4 regions of the Pseudomonas sp. MYb327 genome follow, and region 1 is predicted to be linked to each of the others. Evidence: predicted binding sites of a transcription regulator. Region 1 holds the regulator's gene; each other region holds the start of a gene.
The links. Region 1 encodes FliA, which starts transcription of late flagellar genes. Its sites were predicted from a motif close to CTAAAGTTTNNNNNNNNNNNGCCGNTAA; they were not measured.
Positions count from the first base shown of each region.

Region 2: a site for FliA is predicted at 4,443-4,470, ahead of ABVN21_RS19790 (methyl-accepting chemotaxis protein). Genes of this name have one in related genera too.
Region 3: a site for FliA is predicted at 4,021-4,048, ahead of ABVN21_RS27340 (methyl-accepting chemotaxis protein). Genes of this name have one in related genera too.
Region 4: a site for FliA is predicted at 1,646-1,673, ahead of ABVN21_RS21820 (methyl-accepting chemotaxis protein). Genes of this name have one in related genera too.

Region 1 covers NZ_CP159258.1:715,123-722,476, reverse strand. The annotation lists gene ABVN21_RS03235 (chemotaxis protein CheA) at 1-1,991, opposite strand, end outside; gene ABVN21_RS03230 (protein phosphatase CheZ) at 2,039-2,827, opposite strand; gene ABVN21_RS03225 (chemotaxis response regulator CheY) at 2,847-3,218, opposite strand; gene fliA (RNA polymerase sigma factor FliA) at 3,385-4,125, opposite strand; gene fleN (flagellar synthesis regulator FleN) at 4,122-4,952, opposite strand; gene flhF (flagellar biosynthesis protein FlhF) at 5,069-6,397, opposite strand; gene flhA (flagellar biosynthesis protein FlhA) at 6,410-7,354, opposite strand, start outside.
Region 2 covers NZ_CP159258.1:4,380,395-4,387,748, reverse strand. The annotation lists gene nadC (carboxylating nicotinate-nucleotide diphosphorylase) at 1-696, opposite strand, end outside; gene ABVN21_RS19805 (DUF1631 domain-containing protein) at 944-2,890, shown strand; gene ampD (1,6-anhydro-N-acetylmuramyl-L-alanine amidase AmpD) at 2,955-3,530, shown strand; gene ampE (regulatory signaling modulator protein AmpE) at 3,527-4,363, shown strand; gene ABVN21_RS19790 (methyl-accepting chemotaxis protein) at 4,559-6,589, shown strand; gene ABVN21_RS19785 (TatD family hydrolase) at 6,728-7,354, opposite strand, start outside.
Region 3 covers NZ_CP159258.1:6,029,667-6,037,020, reverse strand. The annotation lists gene ABVN21_RS27360 (DUF1780 domain-containing protein) at 1-176, shown strand, start outside; gene ABVN21_RS27355 (MOSC domain-containing protein) at 173-700, shown strand; gene ABVN21_RS27350 (DUF3094 family protein) at 752-925, shown strand; gene ABVN21_RS27345 (NAD(P)/FAD-dependent oxidoreductase) at 986-2,284, shown strand; gene ABVN21_RS27340 (methyl-accepting chemotaxis protein) at 2,340-3,965, opposite strand; tRNA gene ABVN21_RS27335 (tRNA-Pro) at 4,111-4,187, opposite strand; tRNA gene ABVN21_RS27330 (tRNA-Lys) at 4,284-4,359, opposite strand; tRNA gene ABVN21_RS27325 (tRNA-Pro) at 4,365-4,441, opposite strand; tRNA gene ABVN21_RS27320 (tRNA-Asn) at 4,451-4,526, opposite strand; gene clpB (ATP-dependent chaperone ClpB) at 4,827-7,354, opposite strand, start outside.
Region 4 covers NZ_CP159258.1:4,847,218-4,854,571, reverse strand. The annotation lists gene ABVN21_RS21820 (methyl-accepting chemotaxis protein) at 1-1,570, opposite strand, end outside; gene ABVN21_RS21815 (hypothetical protein) at 1,852-2,106, shown strand; gene ABVN21_RS21810 (lipocalin family protein) at 2,137-2,706, shown strand; gene ABVN21_RS21805 (formimidoylglutamate deiminase) at 2,822-4,186, opposite strand; gene hutC (histidine utilization repressor) at 4,333-5,043, shown strand; gene ABVN21_RS21795 (HutD family protein) at 5,040-5,609, shown strand; gene hutU (urocanate hydratase) at 6,126-7,354, shown strand, end outside.

The sequences.
Region 1 (7,354 bases):
AATGGCAGTGCCTTGTCCCGCACGATCACCACTTCCTGGCCGTCCACCACGTTGGTGCGCGACAAGTCGAGGTGGAAGATCTCGTTGACGTTCACCAACGGGAATGCGAACGCCTGGTTGCCGAGCATCACCATCAGCGTCGGCATGATCGCCAGGGTCAACGGCACCTTGATGACGATCTTCGACCCCTGGCCCTTGGCCGAGTAGATGTTGATCGAACCGTTGAGCTGGGAAATCTTGGTTTTCACCACGTCCATGCCCACACCACGACCCGATACGTCGGAGATCTCGGTCTTGGTCGAGAAGCCCGGAGCGAAAATCAGGTTGTAGCATTCGGTATCGCTCAAGCGATCGGCCGCATCCTTGTCCATCACACCGCGTTTTACCGCAATGGAACGCAGGACGTTCGGGTCCATGCCTTTGCCGTCATCGGAGATCGACAACAGGATGTGATCGCCTTCCTGCTCGGCTGCGAGGATCACCTTGCCACCGCGGGACTTGCCCGAGGCTTCGCGTTCTTCCGGCGACTCGATGCCGTGGTCGACCGCGTTGCGCACCAAGTGGACCAGCGGATCGGCCAAGGCCTCGACGAGGTTCTTGTCGAGGTCGGTTTCTTCGCCGACCAGTTCCAGGTTGATCTCTTTCTTGAGCTGGCGAGCCAGGTCACGAACCAGGCGCGGGAAGCGCCCGAAAACTTTCTTGATCGGTTGCATCCGGGTCTTCATGACCGCGGTTTGCAGGTCGGCCGTGACCACATCAAGGTTCGACACTGCCTTGGACATGGCCTCATCGGCGCTGTTGGCACCCAGGCGAACCAGGCGGTTACGCACCAGAACCAACTCGCCGACCATGTTCATGATTTCGTCGAGACGCGCGGTATCAACCCGCACAGTGGTCTCGGCTTCACTGGCCGGTTTTTCCGCCGGCGCCGAAGCGGGTGCGCGAGCTGGCGCCGGCGCCGCAGCGGGTGCGGGTGTCGGTGCTTCAGCTTTGGGCTCAGGCGCCTTGGCCACGGGTTTCGGTGCAGCAGCCTTGGCCACTGGCGCGGCAACGGCAGCATTGGCACCGCTGGCGCTGCCGACTTCAAACTTGCCTTTGCCGTGCAACTCGTCGAGCAGCGCTTCGAATTCGTGATCGGTGATCAGATCGCTGCCGGCCGCGGCGGCGGTAGGCGCCGCTGGCGTCGGCACCGACGCGATGGCCGACTCCAGCGCATCGACAGCAAAGTTGCCTTTGCCATGAAGCTGGTCGAGCAGAGATTCGAATTCGTCGTCGGTAATGTCGGAGCTGTCGCCTGCCGCTTTCGGGGCTTGCGGCGCCGCTGGTGCAGCCGACGGGGCCACCGCGTCGACGGCGAACTGGCCTTTACCGTGCAACTGGTCGAGCAACGACTCGAACTCGGCATCGGTGATTTCGTCGCTGGCCGCCGCATCGCTGGCTGGCGCAGGAGCATCCGCCGGCGCCTCGGCCTGGGCCTTGACGGCGTTCAGCGAGTCCAGCAGCTGTTCGAATTCATTGTCGGTGATGTCACCCGATTCGCTTTCGGTAATGGCTGCTTCAACCACTTCAGCGACAGGCGCAGGAGCGGCCTCGTCAGCCGATTGCGGCTCGGCCAGACGTGCCAGGGCAGCAAGCAATTCAGGTGTGGCAGCCGTGATCGGGCTGCGCTCGCGGACTTCGCTGAACATGCTGTTCACCGCGTCCAGCGCTTCGAGAACAACGTCCATCAATTCCGAGTCGACGCGACGCTCACCCTTGCGCAGGATGTCGAACACGTTCTCGGCGATGTGACAGCACTCCACCAGCTCGTTGAGCTGGAGGAAGCCGGCGCCCCCTTTTACAGTGTGAAAACCGCGAAAAATTGCATTGAGCAAGTCCGCATCATCCGGTCGGCTTTCCAGCTCGACCAGTTGCTCGGACAGTTGCTCTAGAATCTCGCCGGCCTCAACCAGGAAATCCTGAAGGATCTCTTCATCGGCGCCGAAGCTCATTAATGGTGTGCTCCTAACAGGTCTAAAAACCTAAAAAACCTGAAAATCTAAAATCCCAGGCTGGATAGCAAATCGTCCACATCGTCCTGACCGGACACAACGTCTTCTCTTTTATCGGCATGAATCTGCGGACCTTCACCCTGAGAGAGATGTTTTTGTGGATCTTTTTCTGCAAGCATCGCTTCACGGTCATGTTCGATGCCCGCGAAGCGGTCTACCTGGCTGGCCATGAGCACGAGCTTGAGCAGGTTGCTTTCAACTTCGGTGACCAGTTGGGTCACACGCTTGATCACCTGACCGGTGAGGTCCTGATAATCCTGGGCGAGCAGAATGTCGTTGAGGTTGCTCGACACAGCGCGATTGTCTGCGCTGCTGCGTGCCAGGAATCCATCGACTCGCCGAGCCAGTTCGCGGAACTCTTCGGCGCCGACTTCGCGGCGCATGAACCGTCCCCAATCCGTGCTCAACGCCTGGGCTTCGTCAGCCAGGCTGTTGACCAGTGGCGTGGCGTTTTCCACCAGGTCCATGGTGCGGTTGGCAGCAGCCTCGGTCAGCTTGACCACATACCCCAGACGCTCGGTGGCGTCGGTGATTTGCGACACTTCCTCGGCTTGCGGCATGTTCGGGTCAATCTGGAAATTGACGATCGCGCTATGTAGCTCGCGGGTGAGCTTGCCCACTTCCTGATACAGGCCGCGGTCACGGGTCTGGTTGAGCTCATGGATCAATTGCACAGCATCGCCAAACCTGCCTTTTTCAAGGCTCGCGACCAGTTCGACGGCGTGTTTTTTCAGGGTCGATTCAAAATCGCCCTGCGAAGATTCGTTATGCCCCATAGCTCCCCCGTGGCGCAGTTCAACCGATGCGTTCGAAAATCTTCTCGATTTTTTCTTTCAACGCCTGGGCCGTGAAGGGCTTGACTACATAGCCGTTTACACCGGCCTGGGCTGCTTCGATGATCTGTTCGCGCTTGGCTTCAGCGGTCACCATCAGCACTGGCAAGTGCTTGAGTTTTTCATCGGCACGCACGTGGCGCAGCAGATCGATACCGGTCATGCCAGGCATGTTCCAGTCCGTCACCAGAAAGTCGATGCTCCCGCTGTTGAGCACCGGAATGGCCGTGGTGCCATCGTCGGCCTCGACCGTGTTGGTGAACCCAAGGTCACGCAACAGGTTTTTTATGATCCGCCGCATCGTTGAGAAGTCATCAACGATGAGGATTTTCATGTTCTTGTCCAATTCGACCTCCAAGCAGACTAAAACGCGCCCAGCACCTGGACGCGCCATTTCAATCAATCTGGCAAAGCACTCGATGACTGTCTGGAGTACAACGGATCGAGACCGGCGCGGTTCAACACCCCACCAGCCACGTCGCAGTGCCCCCACACTGCCTTCAGCGCGCTCGCCACTCTCCCAAACGCCCCCGCAAACGGGCCGCGCACTGGCTGTGTAACTGGCTGACCCGAGATTCGCTAACCCCCAGGACTTCACCGATTTCCTTGAGATTCAACTCTTCGTCGTAGTACAGCGCCAACACCAGTCGCTCACGCTCCGGCAAATTGGCAATCGCGTCCGCCAGCGCCGCCTGGAAGCGTTCATCTTCCAGGTCGCGTGACGGCTCGAGATGAGCACTCGCGCCATCCTCGTGCAGCCCTTCGTGTTCGCCGTCCTGCAACAGATCGTCGAAACTGAATAATCGGCTGCCGAGGGTGTCGTTCAAAATCCCGTAATAATCGTCGAGACTCAATTGGAGTTCGGCCGCAACTTCGTGATCTTTAGCGTCACGGCCGGTTTTAGCTTCAATCGAGCGAATAGCATCGCTGACCATCCGGGTATTGCGGTGGACCGAACGTGGCGCCCAGTCCCCTTTGCGCACTTCATCGAGCATGGCGCCGCGGATTCGAATGCCCGCGTACGTTTCGAAACTCGCGCCTTTGCTGGCGTCGTATTTTGTTGATACTTCAAGCAGGCCGATCATCCCGGCCTGAATCAGGTCTTCGACCTGGACACTGGCCGGCAGGCGCGCCAGCAAGTGGTAGGCAATGCGTTTGACCAGTGGCGCGTAACGCTCGATCAGCTCGTACTGCGCGTCACGCGCCGACTTCTTGTAGAGGTTGTAACCGCTGGCCGTCATAGCACGGGTCCTGCCGTTTGTTGCACGAGGCGCTCGACGAAAAACTCCAGGTGCCCGCGCGGGTTGGCTGGCAGCGGCCAGGTATCGACCTTTTGGGCGATGGCCTTGAACGCCAGCGAGCACTTGGAACGCGGGAACGCTTCGTAGACCGCGCGCTGCTTCTGCACGGCCTTGCGCACGCTTTCGTCGTACGGCACAGCGCCGACGTATTGCAGGGCGACGTCCAGGAAGCGGTCAGTGACCTTGGTCAGTTTGGCGAACAGGTTACGGCCTTCCTGCGGGCTCTGGGCCATATTGGCCAGGACGCGGAAACGATTCATGCCGTAATCGCGGTTGAGCAATTTGATCAATGCGTAGGCGTCAGTGATCGAAGTCGGCTCGTCGCAGACCACCAGCAACACTTCTTGCGCAGCGCGTACGAAACTGACTACCGAGTCACCAATACCTGCAGCGGTGTCGATCACCAGCACGTCGAGGTTGTCGCCAATATCGCTGAAAGCCTGGATCAGACCGGCGTGTTGCGCCGGGCTCAAGTGAACCATGCTCTGGGTGCCGGAAGCCGCCGGAACGATGCGGATACCGCCCGGTCCTTGCAACAGCACGTCGCGCAGTTCGCAGCGGCCTTCGATCACGTCGGCCAGAGTACGTTTGGGTGTCAGTCCCAGCAGAACGTCGACGTTCGCCAGGCCCAGGTCGGCGTCCAGCAACATGACGCGCCGGCCAAGCTCAGCCAAAGCCAGGGACAAGTTCACTGACACGTTAGTTTTCCCGACGCCACCTTTGCCGCCGGTCACCGCGATCACCTGTACGGGATGCATGCTGCCCATGTTATTTCTTTACCTTGTCTTGCATAGACGGAGGCCACATTACTGGCTGCGCGTTCTCAACCGGAACAATGCATGGCAGACCATCGATGTAGGTACAAAAACTATTCATTTTTACCTCAGCCAACCTGCTTGGTCGGACTGTGGTAGATGTCAGCGAACATGTCAGCCATGGCTTCTTCGCTGGGTTCTTCCTGCATTTGCACGCTGACGGCGCGGCTAACCAACTGATGACGACGCGGCAGATGCAAATCATCCGGAATCCGCGGGCCATCGGTCAGGTAGGCCACTGGCAATTCATGACTGATGGCCAGGCTCAACACCTCGCCCAGACTGGCCGTTTCATCCAGTTTAGTCAGAATGCAGCCGGCAAGCCCGCAACGCTTGTAACTGTGATAAGCGGCGGTTAGAACCTGTTTCTGGCTGGTGGTTGCCAGGACCAGATAATTTTTTGATTTGATGCCACGACCGGCCAGGCTTTCGAGCTGCATGCGCAGCGCCGGATCGCTGGCCTGCAGGCCGGCGGTGTCGATCAGCACCACGCGCTTGCGCAGCAGTGGATCCAGCGCCTGCACCAGCGATTGCCCCGGATCGACGTGCGTCACCGATACGTTGAGAATCCGACCGAGGGTCTTGAGTTGTTCCTGGGCGCCGATGCGGAAGCTGTCCATGCTCACCAGCGCGATGTTCTGCGCGCCGTATTTGAGCACGTAACGAGCAGCCAGCTTGGCCAGGGTGGTGGTCTTGCCCATGCCGGCAGGGCCGACCATGGCAATCACGCCGCCCTCTTCCAGCGGTTCAATTTCCGGCGTGGCAATCATTCGCGCCAGATGCGCCAGCAACATGCGCCAGGCCTGACGAGGTTCTTCAATATCGGTAATCAGCGCGAGCAAATCCCGCGACAACGGGCCGGACAGCCCGATGCGTTGCAAACGGCGCCAGAGGTTGGCCTGAGCCGGGCGGCTGCCCTGCAGTTGATTCCAGGCCAGGGAGCCAAGCTGTACTTCCATCAGCTCGCGCAGGCTGTTGAGTTCGGAACGCATGGAGTCGAACGCCCGTGGATCAACACCGCTGGAGGCAGGCGCCGGGGCTGGCGCAGGACGACGAGGCTCGCTGTAGGTCGGTTCGATCAGTGGTTCGGCGGCGGTCAGCGGCAGGCCGGCGAACAACTGGCGATTGGTCGCATTGTCGCTCTCGCCATCACTTCGCAGGCTCAATTCGGCCTGGGCGGTGACGATCCGCGACTGAGTCTTGCGCAACTCGTCTTCGAGCTCCATGTTCGGCACGCGCGGGGCCAACGCCGACAGCTTGTAATCCAGGGCAGCCGTCAGCTCGACACCACCGGCGATGCGGCGGTTGCCAATGATGGCGGCATCGGCGCCCAGCTCATCACGAACCAGCTTCATGGCCTGACGCATATCGGCGGCGAAAAAACGCTTAACTTGCATAAACCACTACCCTCAGCCGTTGGGCCCTACTGTCGCAACGATGGTCACTTGCTTGTTGTCAGGAATTTCCTGGTACGCCAACACGTGCAAACCCGGGACTGCCAGTCGGCCAAATCGCGAGAGCATCGCGCGAACCGGACCGGCCACCAGCAGAATCACCGGTTGACCTTGCATCTCTTGACGCTGCGCGGCGTCGATCAACGAACGCTGCAGCTTTTCAGCCATGCTTGGCTCCAGCAGAACGCCCTCTTCCGAGCCTTGTCCTGCCTTCTGCAGACTATTGAGCAATATTTGTTCCAACCTTGGCTCCAGCGTGATAACTGGCAGCTCCGACTCAGTGCCTACAATGCTTTGGACGATTGCGCGGGATACGCCGACGCGCACCGCGGCCACCAATGCGGCAGTATCTTGACTCTTGGCAGCGTTGTTCGCGATGGCTTCGGCGATGCTGCGGATGTCGCGCACCGGCACTTGCTCGGCCAACAACGCTTGCAGCACCTTGAGCAACTGCGACAGCGATACCACGCCCGGCACCAGCTCTTCCGCCAGTTTTGGCGAGCTTTTGGCCAGCAATTGCATGAGTTGCTGCACTTCTTCGTGGCCGATCAGCTCGCTGGAGTGCTTGTACAAAATCTGGTTCAAGTGGGTTGCCACTACTGTACTGGCATCGACCACTGTATAGCCAAGGGATTGCGCCTGCGAACGCTGGCTGATTTCGATCCAGACCGCCTCCAGGCCGAAAGCCGGATCTTTGGCGGTTATGCCGTTAAGCGTGCCGTAGACCTGCCCCGGGTTAATCGCCAGCTCGCGCTCCGGGTAAATCTCGGCCTCGGCCAGGATCACACCCATCAGGGTCAGACGATAGGCGCTCGGCGCCAGGTCGAGGTTGTCACGAATGTGCACGGTCGGCATCAGGAAGCCGAGGTCCTGGGACAGCTTCTTGCGCACGCCCTTGAT
Region 2 (7,354 bases), 2.5 Mb from region 1:
GCGTACGGCTTCGCGCATGTCATCCAGGCTCAGTTCGTCCAGCATGATGATGTCGGCACCGGCCGCCAGGGCTTCTTTCAGCTCGTCCAGACTTTCCACTTCAATTTCTACCGGTTTGCCCGGTGCGATCTTGTGCGCGGCAGCGATGGCCTGCGGGATACCGCCACTGGCGGCGATGTGGTTTTCCTTGATCAGGAAAGCGTCATACAGACCGATGCGGTGATTGTGGCAACCGCCGCAGGTCACGGCGTATTTCTGCGCCAGACGCAGCCCCGGCAGGGTCTTGCGGGTGTCGAGCAACTTCACTTGAGTCTGAGCAACGTAATCCGCCAGATATTGCGCACGAGTGGCCACGCCAGACAACAGTTGCAGGAAATTCAGCGCGCTGCGTTCGCCTGTCAGCAGCGAGCGGGCCGGGCCTTCGAGATGGAACAACACCTGGTTGGGTTTGACCCGTTCGCCATCAGCCACTTGCCAATGCACCGCAACCCGCGGGTCTAGTTGCCGAAACACATTATCCACCCACGCGGAGCCACAGATGACGGCCGCGTCGCGGGTGATGATGGTGGCTTTGGCCAGGCGTTCGGCCGGGATCAGCTGCGCGGTGATGTCGCCGCTGCCGATGTCTTCGAGCAACGCACGGCGTACGTTGGCTTCGATTTCGGCGGTCAAATCGGCGAGACGTAGATTCGGCATAACGGACTCCACAAACAAAGTGGTCCGATTATAGGGCCATGGTGTGGGGCAACCCAAGGCGTCCGAGGTGATCCTATCGCTCTGGTGTCTGCATTTGGTCGATTCTTGCAATTGATCGGGGTGAGGATGGGTCAAACGAAGGTGCAGAGAGTCTTCTGGCACCAGAGGCAGGTTTTACCAGATAATTCGCCGCGCAATTGACGTCATGGCTTTGACGGTTTCAAGAATGATTTTTTCAGGAGGCAGAATGCACAACGACGGGAATGTAGTGCCTTTGCGCAAGGTAACTATCGACCAGGCAACTTATGCGCCGCCCGCCCGCCTGCCTGTGATTCTGCTTCAGGTTCGCGACAAGGCCACCCAGCAGCTCAGGCAGGGTTTGCAGGCACTGTTCGATAACGCCGATGACACCCTCTTCGAAATGGCCGACCGGGCGGGCACCGACGTCGAGCACAACGTTTTCTTTCAAGCCATGCGCGATTTGCGGCTCAAGCGCAAAAGTATCGAACGCGTCTTTTTCGAGCAGTTCTTTGAAGCGTTTGTCAGCCTGACCCAGTACAGCGCCACTCACACGGTTCTGCCTCAGCCATTGCCGTTCGACACCCGCAAAGTGCTGCCCGATGATGAGCTGGAGCGCACCGTAGCGGTGGAGGCGATGGTCAACAAGGTGCTGAGCCGTGATGGTTTCGCGCTCGATCAACTCACCGCACGCCTCAGTACGCTGCTGGGCCGATCGCTGATGGAGCAGCACAACCCCATGGGACCGACGTTGCTCTGCGCGTTTTTCTTGCAGGCCGGGCGCGAGCTGGGAGTAGAGATCAAGGTCAAGCTGATCATTCTCAAACTGTTCGAGCGTTACGTGCTCGGCGATGTTTTTCGACTCTACAGCGACGCCAACCAATTGCTGATCGCCACCGGAGTGCTGTCTGGTCTCACGTCCGCGCCGATGCGCCAGATCGCGGATGACGCTGCCGTTGTGCCTTCGCAAGCGCAACGTCACGCGCAGGTGCCGGCGGTCGACGTGGCTGATGAAGACGTGATCAACCTGATCGCCATGCTTTTCGACTACTTTCTCGATGACCGCACTTTGCCGGATTCTTTCAAGCCATTGATCGGCCAGCTACAGATTCCACTGGTGAAAGTGGCGATGCTCGACAAAAGCTTTTTCAGTCGCAGCAGCCATCCCGCACGGCGTCTGCTGAATGAGATCGCCAATGCGACTTTGGGCTGGAGTCAGGGTGATGACCCTCAGCGCGACAGTCTTTACCTGTGCGTTGAACAGTTGATGCAGCGCCTCTCGAGCGATTTTGTTGATGATCCGGCGATATTTTCCGAATCGTTGGCCAATTTCCTCGCATTCACCAGTGATGAACGTCGTCGCTGCGAATTGCTGGAGCAGCGTATCCGCGATGCTGAAGAAGGTCGTGCCAGAACTGTACTCGCCCGCCAGCGCGTCGAGCAGGCGTTGAATCAGGCGCTGCTGGGTAAAGTCCTGCCGCAGGGTGTGGTGCTGTTTGTCCAGCAGGCCTGGAGCCAAGTGTTGCTGCTGGTTTGGCTCAAGCACGGTGACCAGTCGACGCAATGGCATGCCGCTGTGCAGACGATGGAACAGTTGGTCTGGAGCGTGCAACGACATGACGAACCCGAAGCACGTCCGCACCTATTGGCGCTGCTGCCGGGCTTGCTCAAGGCGTTGCGCGAGGGATTGAGCGGTTCGGCGTGCGACCCGTTCGCCACGGCCGGGTTTTTCAGCGAGTTGGCAGGCTTGCACGTGCAACTGTTTGAGCACCGCGACCCAGCGACACCGATTGCGGGAGCGCCGGTCATGATCGAAGTGCTGGAAGAGTTCGTTTTGCCGAGCGCCGATGAAGGCCGGGCAGGCGCGATCTCGGCACGTTTACCGCCGAACGACGCGGGTTTGCTCCAAGTCGAGCAACTGCGCATTGGTCACTGGGTTGAGTTCCAGCAAGACACGAAAAAACCTCTGCGCTGCAAACTGGCGGCGATCAACGAAGCTTGCGACCAGTACATTTTCGTCAACCGCACTGGCATGAAGGTGATGGAGCGCAGCGGTACGAATCTGGCCCTCGAGTTCAGACATGACGCCGTACATGTTCTGGACAGCAGCTTATTGATGGACCGGGCTCTGGAGTTCGCTACCGGCAACCTGCAGCGCCTCAATCTTGGCAAGTGATCGCGTGCCGAGGGTCTATCGCGGCATACTGGGCACCAACACAGTCGTCGTTGAAGGAAATTGTATGCAGTTGGATCCCGCAAGTGGTTGGTGTCAGGACGTGCATTTATGCCCCTCGCCCAACTTCAATGCGCGCCCCACGGGCGAAATTTCCCTGCTGGTGATCCACAACATCAGCCTGCCTCCGGCGCAGTTCGCCACGGGCAAGGTGCAGGAGTTTTTTCAGAATCGCCTGGATGTCACGGAGCACCCGTACTTTGAGGGGATTGCCGATCTGCGGGTGTCCGCGCATTTTCTGATTGAGCGAGACGGCACCGTCACCCAGTTTGTCTCTTGCCTGGAGCGTGCCTGGCACGCCGGCGTTTCGATTTTCGAGGGACGGGAAACCTGTAACGATTTTTCCGTGGGCATCGAGCTGGAAGGCACGGATGATCTGCCGTTCACCGATGCTCAATATGACGCATTGACGGCGTTGACCCGGCAGCTGCAAAACACCTTCCCGGCCATCACCGCGCAACGCATCTGCGGGCATAGCGACATCGCGCCCGGGCGCAAGACGGATCCGGGACCTGCGTTCGACTGGGTACGCTATCGCGCGGCTCTGGAACAAGCCGCTTTGGGAAAAGAGGATCAACAATGAGTTTTCTGGTGTTGCTGTTGGCGGTGTGGATCGAGAAATTCTCGGCCCTGCGCCACCAGGTTCAACGTGATGGCGGTTGGGTGCGTGAGTTGCACAAACTTGAATCCAGCCCGCGACTGACGAAACGTCCGTGGCTGGTGCTGGTCGTGCTGGTGTTGTTGCCGGTTGCACTGCTGGGGTTGCTGTTGGTGGTCCTGGAGCCGGTGGCTTACGGTTTATTGGCGTTGCCGGTGCACCTGCTGGTGGTGATTTACAGCCTCGGGCGCGGCGACCTGCTGGGCGGTCTCGGGCCTTTTCGCGATGCCTGGCGACGGGAAGACCTGCAAGCTGCGGCCCATGTCGCCAAACGTGACCTCGACATCTGCGCCGACAGTGGCGAGCAACTGCTGGAAAGGGTCGAAGGGCATCTGTTATGGGAGGCATACCAGAGCTTTTTTGCGGTGATTTTCTGGTACTTCCTGTTGGGACCGGTCGCGGCGTTGGCCTATCGACTGCTGGCCCTGGCCGAAGAACACTCGCAAAACCCGACTGTGGTCGAGCGCGCCGGACAATTACGGCATGCGTTCGATTGGCTACCGGTGCGTTTGCTGGCGGCCAGTTTTGCTCTGGTGGGCAATTTTGTCGCGGTCAGCCGGGTGATGTTGCACGAATTGTTGAACTGGAACATCAGCGCGGCTCAATTGATCGAGAAGGCCGGACTGGTGGCCGGTGAAATTCCGGCCCCGGTCGTCGGGCCTGAGGGCATCAACAATCTTGACCGGATCTGGGAGTTGCTGCTGCGGGCGGCAGTGCTCTGGTATGCGGGTTTCGCGTTGTGGACCGTGATGCCATAAACACGAAAGTCTGAAGTGCAATGCTTTGTGGCGAGGGAGCTTGCTCCCGTCGGGCGGCGAAGCCGCCCATCTTGTTAACCTTAAGTTACAAAACATCCTGCCGATTTAAGCTATACAGGGGCAGCGCCCAATAGTGGCTATCTGCTGTCGGTCTGCGCCTGCCAATAAAAATAAGAAATCCAAGGGAGACTTCCAGTGAAGAGCTTGCTCTATCCCGCCGTCGCACTGATGAATCGCCTGAGCTTCGGCATGAAGTTCAGCCTGATCAGCGTGTTGTTCCTGGTGCCGATGCTGGTGACCAACTTCTATCTGGTGCGTGATTCCTATCGCGAATTCCAGGGCACCCGGGTTGAACTCCAAAGCCTGGACCTGTTGGGCAGCAGCCTGACGTTACGACGCGACCTGGAAACCCTGAACAACCTCGTGCAAATCAACGTCACCCTCGGTCAATCCGGCAAGGCCGGGAATGTCGAGTCGCAGATCAATACCTTGGGGCAAAGTGTGCTCAGTCGCATGCAAGGGTTGACGGCGATGAGTTCAGACCCGGAACAGATCGCGGTTTTTGATGCCAAGCGCGATGAAATGATCGCCGCCTTCAAGGCCCAGCAAACCGAAAGCTCCCTGCAAAGCAAAAGCGGAATGATCGGCAAGTTGCTTGGCAGCGCGCAGGTGTTCAGTCAAATCATCGCCAGTCAGGCCGGCCTCAGCCGCGATACCCAAAGCGACATGCGCCAGTTGAGCGAACTCATCACCAATGTCACCCCGCCGGTCACTCAGTTGCTGGGCGAAGGACGAGCGATGGGTTCTTTTTCGCTGGGGCAGGGCTTTCTCAATTCATCATCGAGCACGCGTTTCGATGAGTTGTTGGCGCAGATTGAAAAGCTGCAGGGCGAATACGGGGTGAAACTGCAGGATGCGTTGGGCTCCAGTTCTGCCGCGCGGGAAACCCTCGCCGCCAAGGCTGATAGCAGCCGCGCTTCGTTGAAGAAGGCCAGTGAACTGTTCGAAGAACAAGTAGTGATGGCCGATACCCTCGATAGGCCGTGGCAGGGCTTTTACGATCAGGTCACGGGCCTGATGGACCAGACCTACCAACTCAACGAAGCCACCCTGAAGTTTCTCGGCACTCAGTTGCAGCAGCGTCTGGAGCAGAACCGCACGCACATGGTCTTGCAGGCCGTGGCGCTGTCGGTGGTATTTGTGTTGATCTTTTATCTCTACGGCGGCTTCTACGCCTCGACCCGCACCACCCTCAAACGTCTTGGCGGTGTGATGGACAAAGTGGCGGCCGGCGACATGACCGTGACCTTCAGTGCTAACAGCCGCGATGAGTTGGGCGAGTTGGGCGAAGTGTTCAACGGCACCGTGAAGAAAATCCATGACCTGATCGAGCGCGTGGGACATACCGTCAGCGAGGTCGAGCGCCAGGCCGGGCAAGTGGAGCACGTTTCTGCGCAAAGCAACCAGGCAGTGGCCGGACAACGCACGCAGATTGAGCAGGTCGCCACGGCGATGAACCAGATGTCGGCCACCTCCCTGGAAGTGGCGCGCAGTGCCGCCGCGGCGGTCAGCAGCGCCCACAGTGTCAACGACGAGACCGTCAGCGGTCGCGGGCTGGTGCAATCCCAGCAGGGCAGCATCGCGGCACTGGCCAACGAGATCGATCAATCAGTGCTGGTCATCAATCAACTGGCTAGCGACAGCCAATCCATCAGCCGCGTGCTGGAAGTGATCAAGAGCATCGCCGAACAAACCAACCTGTTGGCACTCAACGCCGCGATCGAAGCGGCTCGCGCCGGTGAGCAAGGACGTGGTTTTGCGGTGGTGGCGGACGAGGTCCGGACGCTGGCCAAACGCACTCAGCAATCAACCGAAGAAATCGAGCAGATGATCGCCAAGCTCCACGGCGGTGTCGGCGCGGCGGTGAAGGCGATGGGTGTCAGCCATGAAATGGCAAATGGCACGGTTGGGCAGTCGGAAAAAGTCCAGTTGGCGTTGGAGAACATCCTCGGCGCCGTGGGCATGATCGTCGATCAGAACCAACAGATCGCCGCCGCCGTGGAGCAGCAAACCGCCGTGGCCCACGACATCGATCAGAACATCGTCGAGATCAACCGCGCGGGTGAGCGCACCGCCGAAGGTGCGCACCAGACCGAGGACGCCAGCCGCGCGTTGTCGGCTCAGGTGGTGGAACTCAAACAGCTGATCAGCGCGTTCCGCGTTTAAACAAACACGCGGTGATCCTGTAGGAGCGAGCCTGCTCGCGATGGTCGTCAGCGATGGCGCGGGTAACCTGACACCCCCCGCGTCGTTCTCTGGATCATCGCGAGCAGGCTCGCTCCTACAGTTTTTTTGGGTTGTCTGTTACCAGTTGAACAGCTGACAGGCATTGGCGGTGCTGGCGGCGGCCAGTTGCTCGGGGCTGATCGCCATGATTTCAGCCAGTGCCGCGCAGATTGCCGGCAGGTGGGCAGGGCTGTTGCGTTGGCCGGGGAACATGGCGGGCGCCATGTCCGGTGCGTCGGTTTCCAGCACTACCGATTCCAGCGGCAGCTCGGCGAGGACGCGGTGCATGCGCAACGCTTGTGGCCAGGTCGCCGCGCCGCCAAGGCCGAGTTTGAATCCGAGCTTGATGTACTCGCGGGCTTCTTCCCTGCTGCCAGCGAACGCGTGGATGATGCCGGCACGTTTCAACTTGAAGCGTTTGAGCGTGGCAATCACCGCCGCATGACTGCGCCGTACATGGATCAACGCCGGTAAGTTGAAATTTGCCGCCAGTTGCAGTTGGGCGTCGAACAACGCTTGTTGGCGGTCGCGATCGAGAGTTTCGATAAAGTAATCCAGACCAATCTCGCCCACCGCGCACAACTGTCGGTGACCGGCCCAGCGGCTCAACCAATCAGCGAGTTCGGTTAAATCTTCCGGGCGGTGATCGTCCAGGTACACCGGGTGCAAACCGAAGGCTGCATGCAGGTCGGGATCGCTTTGCAC
Region 3 (7,354 bases), 830 kb from region 1:
TAGACCTCAATAGCCATTTTCCGCCGCCAACCGAATATCTGCGCCAGGGCTGGCGTTCGCTGTCGCTGGTCGGCCCGACTTTCGCCCGCGTGCTGTTCGCCCATCCGGATGCCCCGGATTTCCTGCGCAGCAACCTGGGACGCAGCATCGTGTTCGACGTCGGGATTAGCCTGTGAGCCCATTGCAGGAACTGATTGCGCAAGTCCCGCAAACCGGCCGCGTACGCTGGATCGGCGTGCGCCCGGAACGCCACGCACCAATGATCGAACTTGAAGCCGTGGAAGCGCGGCTGGAGGCCGGTTTGACCGGAGATCGCGCCCGACCAGGCGTCCGAAATGCACGGCAGGTGACGCTGATTCAGTGGGAACATCTGGCAGTCATCAGTTCGCTGATGAGCCGTCCGGACGATCAACCGGTAAAGCCTGAAGATCTGCGGCGCAATCTCGTTATCAGTGGGATCAACCTGTTCAGCCTCAAGGGCCGGCGCTTCCGGATCGGCCAGGCGATTTTCGAAACCACGGGCTGGTGCCAGCCTTGTGCTCGCCTGCAAGACAACCTCGGCCCCGGGACCTTTCAGGCCGTGCGCGGACATGGCGGAATCACCGCCCGGGTGTTACAAAGTGGCATTATTCGCCTGGGCGATACGGTGAGCGTCGAGCCAATTCCGGACAGCGGCTATGCTCCGTTCAACGTTCGTTAAATCAGCCTGTAGCTTCTCCACATTCAGCAACGTCTACCTGACGAGGCCTTTATGACCAGCCGCCTGAACCCAGACGACCAGAAGCATGTCGAAGAGTACCTGCAGTTATCCCAGCACCGAGTCGAGCGCCGGCCTTTCCGGCCGTGGATGCTCCTGGTGCTGGTATTGGCAGTGACCATTGGTCTGGGCCTGTTGAGCCGACTTATCAGTTACCTGACGCTATGAGCTGCTTGGCGCTCGCTCGGTTGACTGCACCGATTTCCTTTAGCCTTGCGAGTTATCCCCATGTCCCATCGTATTGTTATTGTCGGCGGCGGCGCCGGCGGTCTGGAGTTGGCTACCCGTCTGGGTAAGACTCTGGGCAAGCGCGGCACGGCCAGTGTGATGCTGGTCGACGCGAACCTGACCCACATCTGGAAACCCCTGTTGCACGAAGTGGCCGCCGGTTCCCTGAACTCTTCCGAAGACGAACTCAACTATGTTGCCCAGGCGAAATGGAACCACTTCGAGTTCCAGCTCGGGCGCATGAGCGGGCTCGATCGCACGCAGAAAAAAATCCAGCTCGCGGCCACTTATGACGAAGCCGGCCTGGAATTGGTGCCGGCGCGGGAAGTGGCTTACGACTCGCTGGTGATTTCCGTTGGCAGTACCACCAACGATTTCGGCACCCAGGGCGCAGCGCAGCACTGCCTGTTCCTCGACACGCGCAAACAGGCCGAACGCTTCCACCAGCAGTTGCTCAACCACTACCTGCGCGCCCACGCCGGGCAGACCGACAAGGTCGAGCAAATCAGCGTGGCCATCGTCGGTGCCGGCGCCACCGGGGTTGAACTGGCTGCCGAACTGCACAACGCCGCCCATGAACTGGCGGCTTACGGACTGGACCGTATCAAACCGGAAAACATGCACATCACCCTGATCGAAGCCGGGCCACGGGTACTGCCAGCCCTGCCGGAGCGAATCGGCGGACCTGTGCATAAAACCCTGGAGAAACTCGGGGTCAACGTCATGACCAATGCAGCGGTCAGCGAAGTCACAGCGGACAGTTTGATCACCGTGGATGGAAAAGTGATCAACGCCAGCCTGAAGGTCTGGGCCGCCGGGATTCGCGCGCCGGGTTTCCTCAAGGACATCGACGGCCTGGAAACCAACCGCATCAACCAGCTGCAAGTATTGCCGACCCTGCAAACCACCCGCGACGAGAACATCTTCGCCTTCGGTGACTGCGCCGCCTGCCCGCAACCGGGCACCGACCGCAACGTGCCGCCACGCGCCCAGGCGGCGCATCAACAGGCGTCGTTGCTGGCTAAATCGCTGAAGCTGCGGATCGAAGGCAAGGCGTTGCCGGAGTACAAGTACACCGACTATGGCTCGCTGATCTCACTGTCGCGTTTTTCCGCTGTGGGTAACTTGATGGGCAACCTCACCGGCAGTGTGATGCTTGAGGGTTGGCTGGCACGGATGTTTTACGTGTCGCTTTACCGCATGCACCAGATGGCGCTGTACGGGCCGTTCCGCACGGCGATGCTGATGCTGGGCAGCAAGATCGGCCGCGGGACTGAGCCACGGCTGAAACTGCACTGATATAAAAACCTGTGGGAGCTGGCCTGCCAGCTCCCACATTTTTTTTCTGAAGCAATTACACCCGAAAACGCCGCACCATCCCCTGCAGGGCATTCGCCAACTGCGACAATTCATGGCTCGACGCGCTGGTCTGATCTGCTCCGGCAGCCGAACGCACTGACAGATCACGAATATTCACCAGGTTGCGATCGACCTCACGCGCCACTTGCGCCTGTTCTTCAGCCGCGCTGGCGATCACCAGGTTGCGCTCATGAATTTCATGGACCGACGCGGTGATGGTTTGCAGCGCCTCACCTGCCCGCTCGGCCAGGACCAGCGTGCTGGCAGCACGGGAGGCACTGGCGTTCATGGCATCCACGGCCAGGCTCGAGCCATTGCGCATGCCTTGCACCATTTGCTCGATTTCCTGGGTCGATTGCTGGGTCCGATAGGCCAGCGCACGCACTTCATCGGCCACCACCGCGAATCCACGACCGCTCTCCCCCGCACGAGCCGCCTCAATCGCCGCATTGAGCGCCAGCAAGTTGGTTTGCTCGGCAATGGCACGAATCACATCCAGCACCTTGCCAATATCCTGGGACTGATCGGCCAGGGACTGCACCAATTCGCCCGTGCTCTGCACATCATTGGCCAGCGAGCTAATGGCGCTGGCAGTTTCGCTGACCCGCTCCTGCCCCAGATGCGCCGATTCACTGGACTGACGGGTTGCGTCAGAAGTGGACACCGCGTTGCATGCGACCTCTTCTACAGCCGTCGTCATTTCATTGACCGCCGTCGCGGCCTGCTCAATCTCTTTGTTCTGTTGCTGCAGGCCTTGGGTACTGTCGAGGGTGACCGCGTTCAACTCATCGGCTGCCGTGGCCAATTGCGTGGCCGAACCACTGATGCCTTGCAGGGTTTCTCGCAGGTTTTGCTGCATAGTCGCCAAGGCCTTGAGCAAACGGCTGACTTCGTCATTGCCATGGGTTTCGATCGGGCGAGTCAGATCACCTTGCGCCACATGCTCTGCGGCGCTCACGGCTTCGCTCAGAGGTCTGACGATGCTGCGGGTCAGCAACATGGCCAGGCCGACGGTCGCCAACGCGGCAAGCGCGATAAACAGGCTGACGATCGTCCGCGATGTTTCGTAGTGAGCTGCGGATTTCTGACTTTCCGTGGCGACCTGCTTGGCGAACAGGTCGGCCAAATCGTTGAGCTGTTTGCCCGATCCATCGACCACGGTCTTCATGTCGACCAGCAGCAGTTTGGTCAATTCGTCTCGGTGACCTTGCTCGGCCAAGGTGAACGACTGGGCGATACCGGAGCGATAGGCGGCGAAGGTGGTTTTGAATTGGTCGTACAAGGCCTGACCTTCGGCGGTGTCCACAAGCTTGTCGTAAGAGGCAATCTTCTCGCTCAGCTCTTTATCGCGGGTGTCCATCTGGCTACGGTAAACCGGGATGTTTTTCGGATCCTGATCCAGAGCCATCCGCAAGGAAATGGTGCGGATGCGCAACATCAACTCGCGGATCTCGTCACCGCCGCGAATGCTTGGCAGCCATTGCTTCTCCACCGCCACCTCGCTCTCGCGGATACTCGACATTTGCCCCAGGGCAAAAATCCCGAGCAACGCGACGAGCACTGCGATCAAGGCAAACCCCAGTGCGGCACGGGGGGCAATATTCAACTGGCGAAGAAACATAACGAGTGCCTTTGTTTTTGTTGGCTTGACTGGAGGGCTATGCCCCGACAGCTCGTTATCGGCAGGTTGTACGATGACTTGAAATGAAGAGCTTTTTTTAAGGCAAAAAAAATCCCCGTATCTTTCGATACGGGGATTTTTAATATGGTCGGGGTAAGGGGATTCGAACTCCTGACATCCTGCTCCCAAAGCAGGCGCGCTACCGGACTGCGCTATACCCCGGTAAAAAAAAGGCGACCTTTACAAGTCGCCTTCTTCGATCAGCGCTTTTGGCCTCTGATCTTAAGATTCGATTCCAGCGTTAACTGGTTTCAAAAATGGTGGGTCGTGTGGGATTCGAACCTACGACCAATTGGTTAAAAGCCAACTGCTCTACCAACTGAGCTAACGACCCAAAAATGGTCGGGGTAAGGGGATTCGAACTCCTGACATCCTGCTCCCAAAGCAGGCGCGCTACCGGACTGCGCTATACCCCGGTTTGAAATTGGCTCCGTGACCAGGACTCGAACCTGGGACCCAATGATTAACAGTCATTTGCTCTACCGACTGAGCTATCACGGAACTACATATTTCAATTTACAACTTTGAAGCTTTACAGCGTTCTCTTCGACTCGTTCGCATCGCTGCGTTCGTGTGTCTGAGGCGCGCTATTCTACAATCTTCAGAACCTCTGTCAACCCCCTAAATTGCTTTCAAGTTAATGATTTGCAACTTATTTTGGATTCCTGCTTGGGGAGCGGAAACCCTGGCGGGTGACTGACTGCGGGGCGCACTTTACAAGCCTTTTCCTTTGAGTTCAACAGCCTAACGAAAAAAAGGCCTCGCAATGCGAGGCCTCTTTGATTTTCCTGCCGTCGTGGATCAGACGAAGACGATTTCGTCGTTCTCCACTACCCCTTTGGCGGTATCACCGGGCATGAAACGTCCCGACAAAATCAGCTGTGCCAGCGGGTTTTCGATCCAGCGCTGGATCGCACGTTTCAGCGGACGTGCGCCGTACACCGGGTCATAACCTACTGCGATCAGCTTATCCATGGCCTCAGGGCTGAGTTCCAGCGTCAGCTCGCGCTCGGTCAAGCGACTGCGCAGACGACCCAACTGGATCTCGGTAATGCCAGCGATCTGATCCCGCGCCAATGGCTCGAAGATCACCACTTCGTCGACCCGGTTGATGAACTCCGGCCGGAAGTGCGAGGAAATCGCGTCCATTACCGCTGCACGTTGCGCTTCACGATCACCCACCAGCTCCTGGATTTGCACCGAGCCCAGGTTGGAAGTCATGACGATCACGGTGTTCTTGAAATCCACCGTGCGGCCATGGCTGTCGGTCAGACGGCCATCTTCCAGCACTTGCAGCAAGATGTTGAACACATCCGGGTGCGCCTTCTCGACCTCGTCCAGCAAGATCACCGAGTAAGGTTTGCGACGCACCGCCTCGGTCAGGTAACCGCCCTCTTCATAACCTACGTATCCCGGTGGCGCGCCAATCAAGCGAGCCACGGAATGTTTCTCCATGAACTCGGACATGTCGATGCGCACCATTGCCTCTTCAGTATCGAAGAGGAATTCGGCCAACGCTTTGCACAACTCGGTTTTACCGACACCGGTCGGGCCGAGGAACATGAACGAGCCGCTCGGCCGATTCGGGTCGGACAACCCGGCACGGGAGCGCCGCACCGCGTTGGAAACCGCGACCACTGCCTCGTCCTGGCCAATTACACGCTGGTGCAACAGGCTTTCCATCTTCATCAGTTTGTCGCGCTCGCCTTCGAGCATTTTCGACACAGGAATACCGGTCCACTTCGACACGACTTCCGCGATTTCTTCCTCAGTCACTTTGCTGCGCAGCAACTGGTTTTCGCTCTTGCCATGCTGGTCGACCATTTGCAGGCTGCGCTCCAGATCCGGGATCACCCCGTACTGCAACTCGGCCATGCGGTTCAGGTCGCCTTTACGGCGTGCGGTTTCCAGTTCCTGACGGGACTGTTCGATCTTCTGCTGAATCTGAGCGGAGCCTTGTACCTCGGCTTTTTCCGAGTTCCAGATTTCTTCCAGATCCGAGTATTCACGTTCAAGACGAACGATTTCTTCCTGGAGTTTTTCCAGGCGTTTGATCGCTGCTTCGTCGCTCTCTTTCTTCAGCGCCTGGGATTCCACCTTCAACTGAATCAGGCGACGTTCCAGACGATCCAGCACTTCGGGCTTGGAGTCGATCTCCATGCGGATGCGGCTGGCAGCTTCGTCGATCAGGTCGATGGCCTTGTCGGGCAACTGACGGTCAGTGATGTAGCGATGGCTGAGTTTGGCCGCCGCGATGATCGCGCCGTCAGTGATCGCCACCTTGTGGTGAACCTCGTAACGCTCTTTCAGGCCACGCAGGATGGCGATGGTGTCTTCTTCACTCGGCTCGTCCACCAACACTTTCTGGAAGCGTCGCTCAAGGGCGGCGTCCTTCTCTATGTATTGGCGGTATTCGTTGAGCGTGGTCGCGCCGACGCAATGCAGCTCACCGCGAGCCAATGCCGGCTTGAGCATGTTGCCCGCGTCCATCGAGCCTTCGCCCTTACCGGCGCCGACCATGGTGTGCAGTTCGTCGATGAACAGAATGATCTGCCCTTCCTGCTTGGACAGTTCATTAAGCAGGGATTTCAGGCGTTCCTCGAACTCACCGCGATACTTGGCACCGGCAATCAGCGCCCCCATGTCCAGGGACAGCAGACGCTTGCCCTTCAGGCCATCCGGCACTTCGCCATTGATGATGCGCTGGGCCAAGCCTTCGGCGATGGCGGTTTTACCCACGCCAGGCTCACCGATCAATACCGGGTTGTTCTTGGTGCGACGCTGCAGCACCTGGATGGTCCGACGGATCTCGTCGTCACGGCCGATCACCGGGTCGAGCTTGCCGTCTTCGGCACGCTTGGTCAGGTCTACCGTGTATTTATCCAGCGCCTGGCGCGACTCTTCGTGGTTGGCGTCGTTGACCGCCTCGCCACCGCGCAGGTTGTTGATCGCGTTTTCCAGGGCTTTCTTGCTCACACCCTGGCCGAGCAGCAGCTTGCCGAGCTTGCTGTTCTCATCCATGGCAGCGAGCAATACCAACTCGCTGGAAATGAATTGATCGCCCTTCTGCTGGGCCAGACGGTCGGCCTGGTTGAGCAAGCGCGCCAGATCCTGCGACATGTTGACGTCGCCGGTCGGGTTCTGGATTTTTGGCAACTGATCGAGTTCTTTGGTCAGCTCTTTACGCAGGCTGTTGATGTCGAAGCCCACCTGCATTAGCAAGGGCTTGATCGAGCCACCCTGCTGTTCGAGCAATGCTTGCATCAAATGCGCCGGCTCGATGGCCGGATGATCGAGCCCAACGGCCAGGGATTGGGCGTCGGACAAGG
Region 4 (7,354 bases), 2.0 Mb from region 1:
GCAGCTCTTCGATCATCTTCTGCACTTGCTGCGCCGAGTCCTGGGTGCGGTGGGCAAGATTGCGTACTTCGTCGGCGACCACGGCAAAACCGCGTCCCGCTTCACCGGCACGCGCCGCTTCGATGGCGGCGTTGAGCGCCAGGAGGTTGGTCTGCTGGGAGATGCTGGTGATCACTTCCAGAATCTGCCCGATGTTGACGGTGTTGCTGTTGAGCGTCTCGATGTTGCCGCACGAATCGCTGATCTTCGCCGAGAGCTGGTGCATCGCCGAAATCGTCTTGTCCACAACCTGCTGACCGTCTTCGGCCAAGGCGCGGGCATCGCTTGAGTGCTGAGAGGCGAGGGCGGCGTTCTGGGCGATTTCCTGGGCGGCGGCGCCGAGCTGGTTGATCGCCGCAGCGACGCTGCTGGTGCGCGAAGCTTGCTGGTCGGAGTTGAACATCGACGAGTTCGAAGCGGCCACTACACGTAACGCCACTTCGTTGACCTGGCCGGTGGCCGAGGACACTTCGATGATCGAGGTGTGAATCCGCTCGACGAAACGGTTGAATGACAGCCCCAGCGCGCCGAATTCGTCGTGGCCGTGAATAGTCAGGCGTTTGGTCAGGTCACCTTCGCCTTCGGCGATGTCGTGCATGGCGCGGCCCATGGTCAGCAATGGCTGCATCAGGAAGCTGATCAGCATGCCCAGCAACGCAATGATGATCACCACCGCAATGACCATGGCGATGACCGCAGAGGTGCGGAATTCGCTGAGCATCGAGAAGGCGGTGTCCTGGTCAAGCACCAGGGCTACGTACCAATCCGCCGACGGCACGCCGTTGACGTGGGTGAAGGAGATGAACTGGCGTTTGTCGTCGAGCTCGACTTCTTTCAGGCCCGGGCTGACTTTGGGTGCGCCGTTAGGGTAGGCGTCGGCCAGGTTCTTGAGCACCAGTTTGCTGTCCGGGTGGATCAGGATCTTGCCGTCGGCGCTGACGATGAAGGCGTGACCGTGGCCGCCGAAGTTCAGCGAGTTGATGATCGCACTGACGCTGGACAGGTCGATGTCTGCCCCGGCGACACCGATCATTTGGCCTTGGCGTTGCACGGGTGTGGCCACTGTGATCACCAGTTTGCCGGACGAGGCGGCGATGTACGGCTCGGTGACGATGGTCTGTTGTGCGCTGTTGGCCGCCTTGTACCAGCCACGGGCGCGCGGGTCGTAATCCGCCGCGCGATTGCCCGCCGGGACGGAGAACATCACGCCATCGGCGCCACCGAAGTAGCTCAACTGGAAATTGCCGGTGTAGGCGGGCAGGTCGATGATTCGCTTCAGGCTGGCGGTGGCATTGCCATCGGCGCTGACCTGTTGGGCCATCGATTGCAGTAACTGCATGCGGCTTTCCAGCCAGGTCTGGATGTTGCTGGTGGTCAGGCTGCCGAGTTCCTGCATCGACGCTTCGGTGCTGGTACGCAACGTCTGACGCTGGCGATAGTCGTTGAACAGGATGAAACAAGCGAATGCAACCGCCACCACGAGGGCGGCAGCCAACAAGATCTTGTGGCTGAACTTCATGTTTCTGGTCATTAAATGAGCTACCGCGGAAAGACTGGACGACAGAGGGTGGCAATCGCCACGGACGTGGGCATTGCGCTGCCATTTATGTCGACTGGGCGGCGCCAAAGATTAGGCGCTTTTAGTGAAAACCGACGAAATGACCGATAGCCGAACAAAGTGGCTGATTTTCCGGCAAAAGGCAGACGGGCGGCCTGACAAATAGCCGGTCGGCCAGGGAACCAGACAGGGGTTTTCTCTTCTAAGGTTCAGCTTGGCAGCCATGCCAATCCCTTCACCCTCGGAGTTACACCATGTCGCTGCGTTCCATCGCCCTGCTTTCGTTCTGCGTTTTGTTGGCTGCGTGCAGCAAGGTCAATCAGGAAAATTACTCGAAGCTTTCGTCCGGTATGGCCAAGACCGAGGTTGAAACCTTGCTCGGCAAACCGACCGACTGTTCGGGCGCGCTCGGCATGTCCAGTTGCACTTGGGGCGACAAGAACAGCTTTATCAGCGTGCAGTATGCCGGTGACAAAGTGCTGATGTTTTCCGGCCAAGGCCTGAAGTAAACCGGGGCTACGCGCCCACGGAGAAGAACAATGAAGCGGTTATTGATAATGCTTTTTGCCGGCCTGGTATTGGCCGGCTGTGCCACTTCTGGCCACGATGCGTTGGCACCCAAGACGGCCAACAGCGTCAATCTCAAGCGCTACCAGGGCACCTGGTACGAGTTGGCGCGAATGCCGATGTACTTCCAGCGCGATTGCGCGCAATCCGAAGCGCACTACACGCTCAAGCCTGACGGTAACGTGTCGGTATTGAACCGCTGCCTGACGGCGCAATGGCAGTGGGAAGAGGTCAAGGGCACGGCTTATCCGCAGGTGCCGGGCAAGTTCGACAAATTGTGGGTCGAGTTCGATACCTGGTTTTCGAGGCTGATTCCGGGCGTGGCGAAGGGCGAGTACTGGGTTCTTTACGTCAGCGATGACTACAAGACGGCTATCGTCGGTGATCCGAGTCGCAAATATTTGTGGCTGTTGTCGCGCACACCGAAGGTCAATGGCGTGGTGCGTGAAGAGTTGCTGAGCAAGGCGCGTCAGCAAGGTTATGACACTACGCGGCTTATCTGGCGGGCGTCGGATACGCAGATGGCCAAGACCTCGAACTGATCATCCATACCCTGTAGGAGCCGGCTTGAACTGGCGATGAAGCCGTCAGATTCAACATCTATGTTGCCTGAAGGACCGCCATCGCTGGCAAGCCAGCTCCTACAAGGGTTTTGTATCAGCCCAGGAGTTCGCGCAAAACCTGGGTGAAGGCACGATTACTTTCTTCCTCCCCGGCATGCCGCCCATCACGCACGACCCACTGGCCGTTCACCAGTACATCCCGCACCTGCCGATCGCCGCCGGCAAACAGCCAACGGTTCAGAATCCCGTCACCGCTCGCCGTCGCCAGGTACGGATCGTTGCCGTCCAGCACCAGCCAATCCGCACGCTTGCCGACCTCCAGTGCACCAATCGGCTGACCCAGCGCTTGCGCGCCACCATCCAATGCGGCATCAAACAGCGTCCGGCCAACCATCGGCTGATCCGCGCCATACAAACGGTTACGCCGCTGATCGCGTAGTCGCTGGCCGTATTCCAGCCAGCGCAATTCTTCCACCACGCTGAGTGACACATGGCTGTCGGACCCGATGCCCATGCGCCCACCTTGTGCGAGGAAATCCACCGCCGGGAAAATCCCGTCGCCGAGGTTGGCTTCGGTGGTCAGGCACAGCCCGGCGATGGCGCGACTTTTGGCCATCAGCGTGACTTCTTCCGGGTTGGCGTGGGTCGCGTGGACCAGGCACCAGCGCTGGTCGACTTCGGCGTTTTCGTACAGCCATTGCAGTGGACGGCGGCCGCTCCAGTTCAGGCAGTCGTCGACTTCTTTCTGCTGCTCGGCGATATGAATGTGCACCGGGCATTGCTTGTCGCTGGCGGCCAGGACTTCGCTGATCTGCTGCGGCGTGACCGCGCGCAACGAGTGGAAACACAAACCGAGGGACTGCGCCGGTTGCTGCGCGAGGATCGGTTGCAAGCGCGATTGCAGCTTGAGGTAGTTTTCGGTGCTGTTGATGAAGCGCCGCTGACCTTCGTTCGGGGCCTGGCCACCGAATCCGGAGTGGCTGTAGAGCACCGGCAGCAAGGTCAAACCAATACCGGCAGAACTGGCGGCCTGGCTGATGCGCAGCGCCAGTTCGGCCGGATCGGTGTACGGCTGGCCGTTACTGTCGTGATGCACGTAGTGAAATTCCGCCACCGAGGTGTAACCGGCCTTGAGCATTTCAATGTAGAGCTGATGGGCAATAACGCCGAGTTGTTCCGGGCTGATTTTTCCGACGAGGCGATACATCAAATCGCGCCAGGTCCAGAAACTGTCATTCGGATTGCCCGCGACTTCCGCGAGGCCCGCCATGGCGCGCTGGAATGCATGAGAGTGCAAATTCGGCATGCCCGGCAGCAGCGGACCGCTCAGCCGTTCGGCGCCATCTGCGTGGGAATCGGCCTGGATATGGGTCAACACGCCATCGGCGCTGACCTCAAGACGTACATTGTTGGCCCATCCACTAGGCAGCAGCGCGCGTTCAGCAAAGAAGGCGGACATGGTTCAGCACCCCATCGTGTGTTATTTGTATATACATATACAGACGTTTGCCTGCTCGGTAAACTCCGGCAAGCTAGCAACATCAACCAAACGACCAAGGATTAACCGTGCCGACTCCGCCTCCAGTCTCTCCGTTGGCCGCGAACATGGGCGACAGTCCGGCGCCCTTGTACGCTCGCGTCAAACAGATGATCACCCAGCAAATCGACAGTGGAAACTGGCCGCCGCATTACCGCGTGCCGTCGGAAAGCGAGCTGGTCAGCCAATTGGGTTTCAGCCGCATGACCATCAACCGCGCCCTGCGCGAGATGACTGCCGACGGTCTACTGGTACGCATGCAAGGCGTCGGCACGTTCGTCGCCGAGCCGAAAAGCCAGTCCGCGCTGTTTGAAGTGCACAACATCGCCGACGAAATCGCTTCCCGTGGTCATCGCCATACCTGCAAGGTGATCACCCTTGAAGAAGAGGCTGCCGGTTCCGAGCGCGCGCTGGCCCTCGACATGCGCGAAGGTCAGAAGGTGTTCCATTCGCTGATCGTGCATTTCGAAAACGATATTCCGGTGCAAATCGAAGACCGATTTGTGAATGCGCTGGTGGCACCGGACTACCTCAAGCAAGACTTCACTTTGCAAACGCCGTATGCCTACTTGAACCAGGTCGCGCCTCTGACTGAAGGCGAGCACGTGGTCGAGGCGATCCTCGCCGAGCCGTCTGAATGCAAATTGCTGCAAATTGAAAAAGGCGAGCCGTGCCTGCTGATCCGTCGCCGCACCTGGTCCGGCCGCCAGCCGGTGACCGCCGCTCGCTTGATCCACCCTGGTTCCCGTCATCGTCTGGAAGGTCGCTTTCATAAATGAGTAGTCTGAAAGTTTTACGCGCCAAAGATTACCCGCGCATGCCGTGGAAAAACGGTGGCGGCAGCACCGAAGAAATCACCCGCGACGCCGGCACCGGTCTGGACGGGTTCGGCTGGCGTCTATCCATTGCCGACATTGGTGAGTCGGGTGGTTTTTCCACCTTTGCCGGATACGAGCGGATCATCACCGTGTTGCAGGGTGACGGCATGGCCTTGTCGGTGGACGGTCAAGTCACGCGGCCGTTGTTACCGATCGATCCGTTTGCCTTCAGTGGCGAAAGCAAGGTCTCCTGCACACTGCTCGGTGGGCCGATCCGCGATTTCAACCTGATCTATGCGCCGCAACGTTACAGCGCGCGGTTGCAATGGTTGAGTGGTGAGCAGCGGTTTTTCAGTGAGGCTGGGACTGTGCTGGTGTTCAGCGTCGATGAAACGCTTGAGGTGAAAGTGGGTAATAGTGCCCAGCAATTGGGTCGCCATGACTGCTTGCAGCTCGACGGTAATACCGGCCTTCTGGAAGTCTCCAGCAGCGGCGTCTGCTGTGTGATCGAACTGGCTGCACGCTAATCTAACTATTCACACAATCCTGTGCCGAGGGAGCTTGCTCCCGCTCGGCGGCGAAGCCGTCGTAAATCCTGCTTGTCGGATCCGCCTGGCACAGCTGGGTTGAATTGGTTTAGGGCTGCTTCGCACCCCAGCGGGAACAAGCGTCCTCGCCACAACAAAGATCCGCTTCCTGTTCCTCAAAGCGCACCAGTTTGTTACCGAACGCCCCAGCGTGGCGCAAAACCATGCTCAAGTAACAATCAACACCTCCTCAATAAATCCCCTCGCAAAAAATTTCATCTACGCCAAAACCCCTGATTCAGGCTCTCTCCAGCCATTTCAGATTTTTTCTTGAATACCCATCCAACAAGTTGGCCGCTTGATTGCATATGCTTGTATGTACAAGTAAAGACGTATGCGTATGAGTCACGAGGACTCAACCGTCGTCCACTGATTCGCCGGTGTGCACTGATGCCCATCGGCTTGCTCGCCCACTGCCTGGGTTGGTTTTGGATTGATTGCTGAGGAGTTCTTTTCGTGACTAAATTTCGTGACGTTGAAATCCGCGCTGCCCGCGGTAACAAGCTGACCGCCAAGAGCTGGCTGACTGAAGCGCCGCTGCGCATGCTGATGAACAACCTCGACCCGGAAGTCGCCGAGAACCCTAAAGAACTGGTGGTTTACGGTGGTATCGGGCGTGCGGCACGTAACTGGGAATGCTACGACAAGATCGTCGAGAGCCTGACCAACCTGAACGACGACGAGACCCTGCTGGTGCAATCCGGCAAGCCGGTCGGCGTGTTCAAGACCCACACCAACGCCCCGCGAGTGCTGATCGCCAACTCCAACCTGGTGCCACACTGGGCGAGCTGGGAGCACTTCAACGAACTCGACGCCAAAGGCCTGGCCATGTACGGCCAGATGACCGCCGGTAGCTGGATCTATATCGGCAGCCAGGGCATCGTCCAGGGTACCTACGAAACCTTCGTCGAAGCCGGTCGCCAACACTACAACGATGACCTGAAAGGCAAGTGGGTACTGACCGCTGGCCTGGGCGGCATGGGCGGTGCCCAGCCTCTGGCCGCGACCCTGGCCGGCGCTTGCTCGCTGAACATCGAATGCCAGCAAGTGAGCATCGATTTCCGCCTGAAAAGCCGCTACGTCGACGAGCAAGCCACTGACCTCGACGATGCGCTGGCTCGCATTGCCAAATACACTTCCGAAGGCAAGGCGATTTCCATCGCGCTGCTGGGCAACGCGGCAGAAATCCTGCCGGAACTGGTCAAGCGCGGCGTACGCCCGGACATGGTCACCGACCAGACCAGCGCCCACGACCCACTCAACGGTTACCTGCCGGCCGGCTGGACCTGGGATCAATACCGCGAACGCGCCAAGACTGAACCCGCCGCTGTGATCAAAGCCGCCAAGCAATCGATGGCCGTGCACGTCAAAGCGATGCTCGAGTTCCAGAAAATGGGCGTGCCGACCTTCGACTACGGCAACAACATCCGTCAGATGGCCCAGGAAGAAGGCGTGGAAAACGCATTCGACTTCCCAGGCTTCGTACCGGCTTACATTCGTCCGCTGTTCTGCCGCGGCATCGGCCCGTTCCGTTGGGCTGCGCTGTCGGGCAACGCTGAAGACATCTACAAGACTGACGCCAAGGTCAAGGAACTGATCCCGGACGACGCGCACCTGCACAACTGGTTGGACATGGCTCGCGAACGCATCAGCTTCCAGGGTTTGCCGGCGCGTATCTGCTGGGT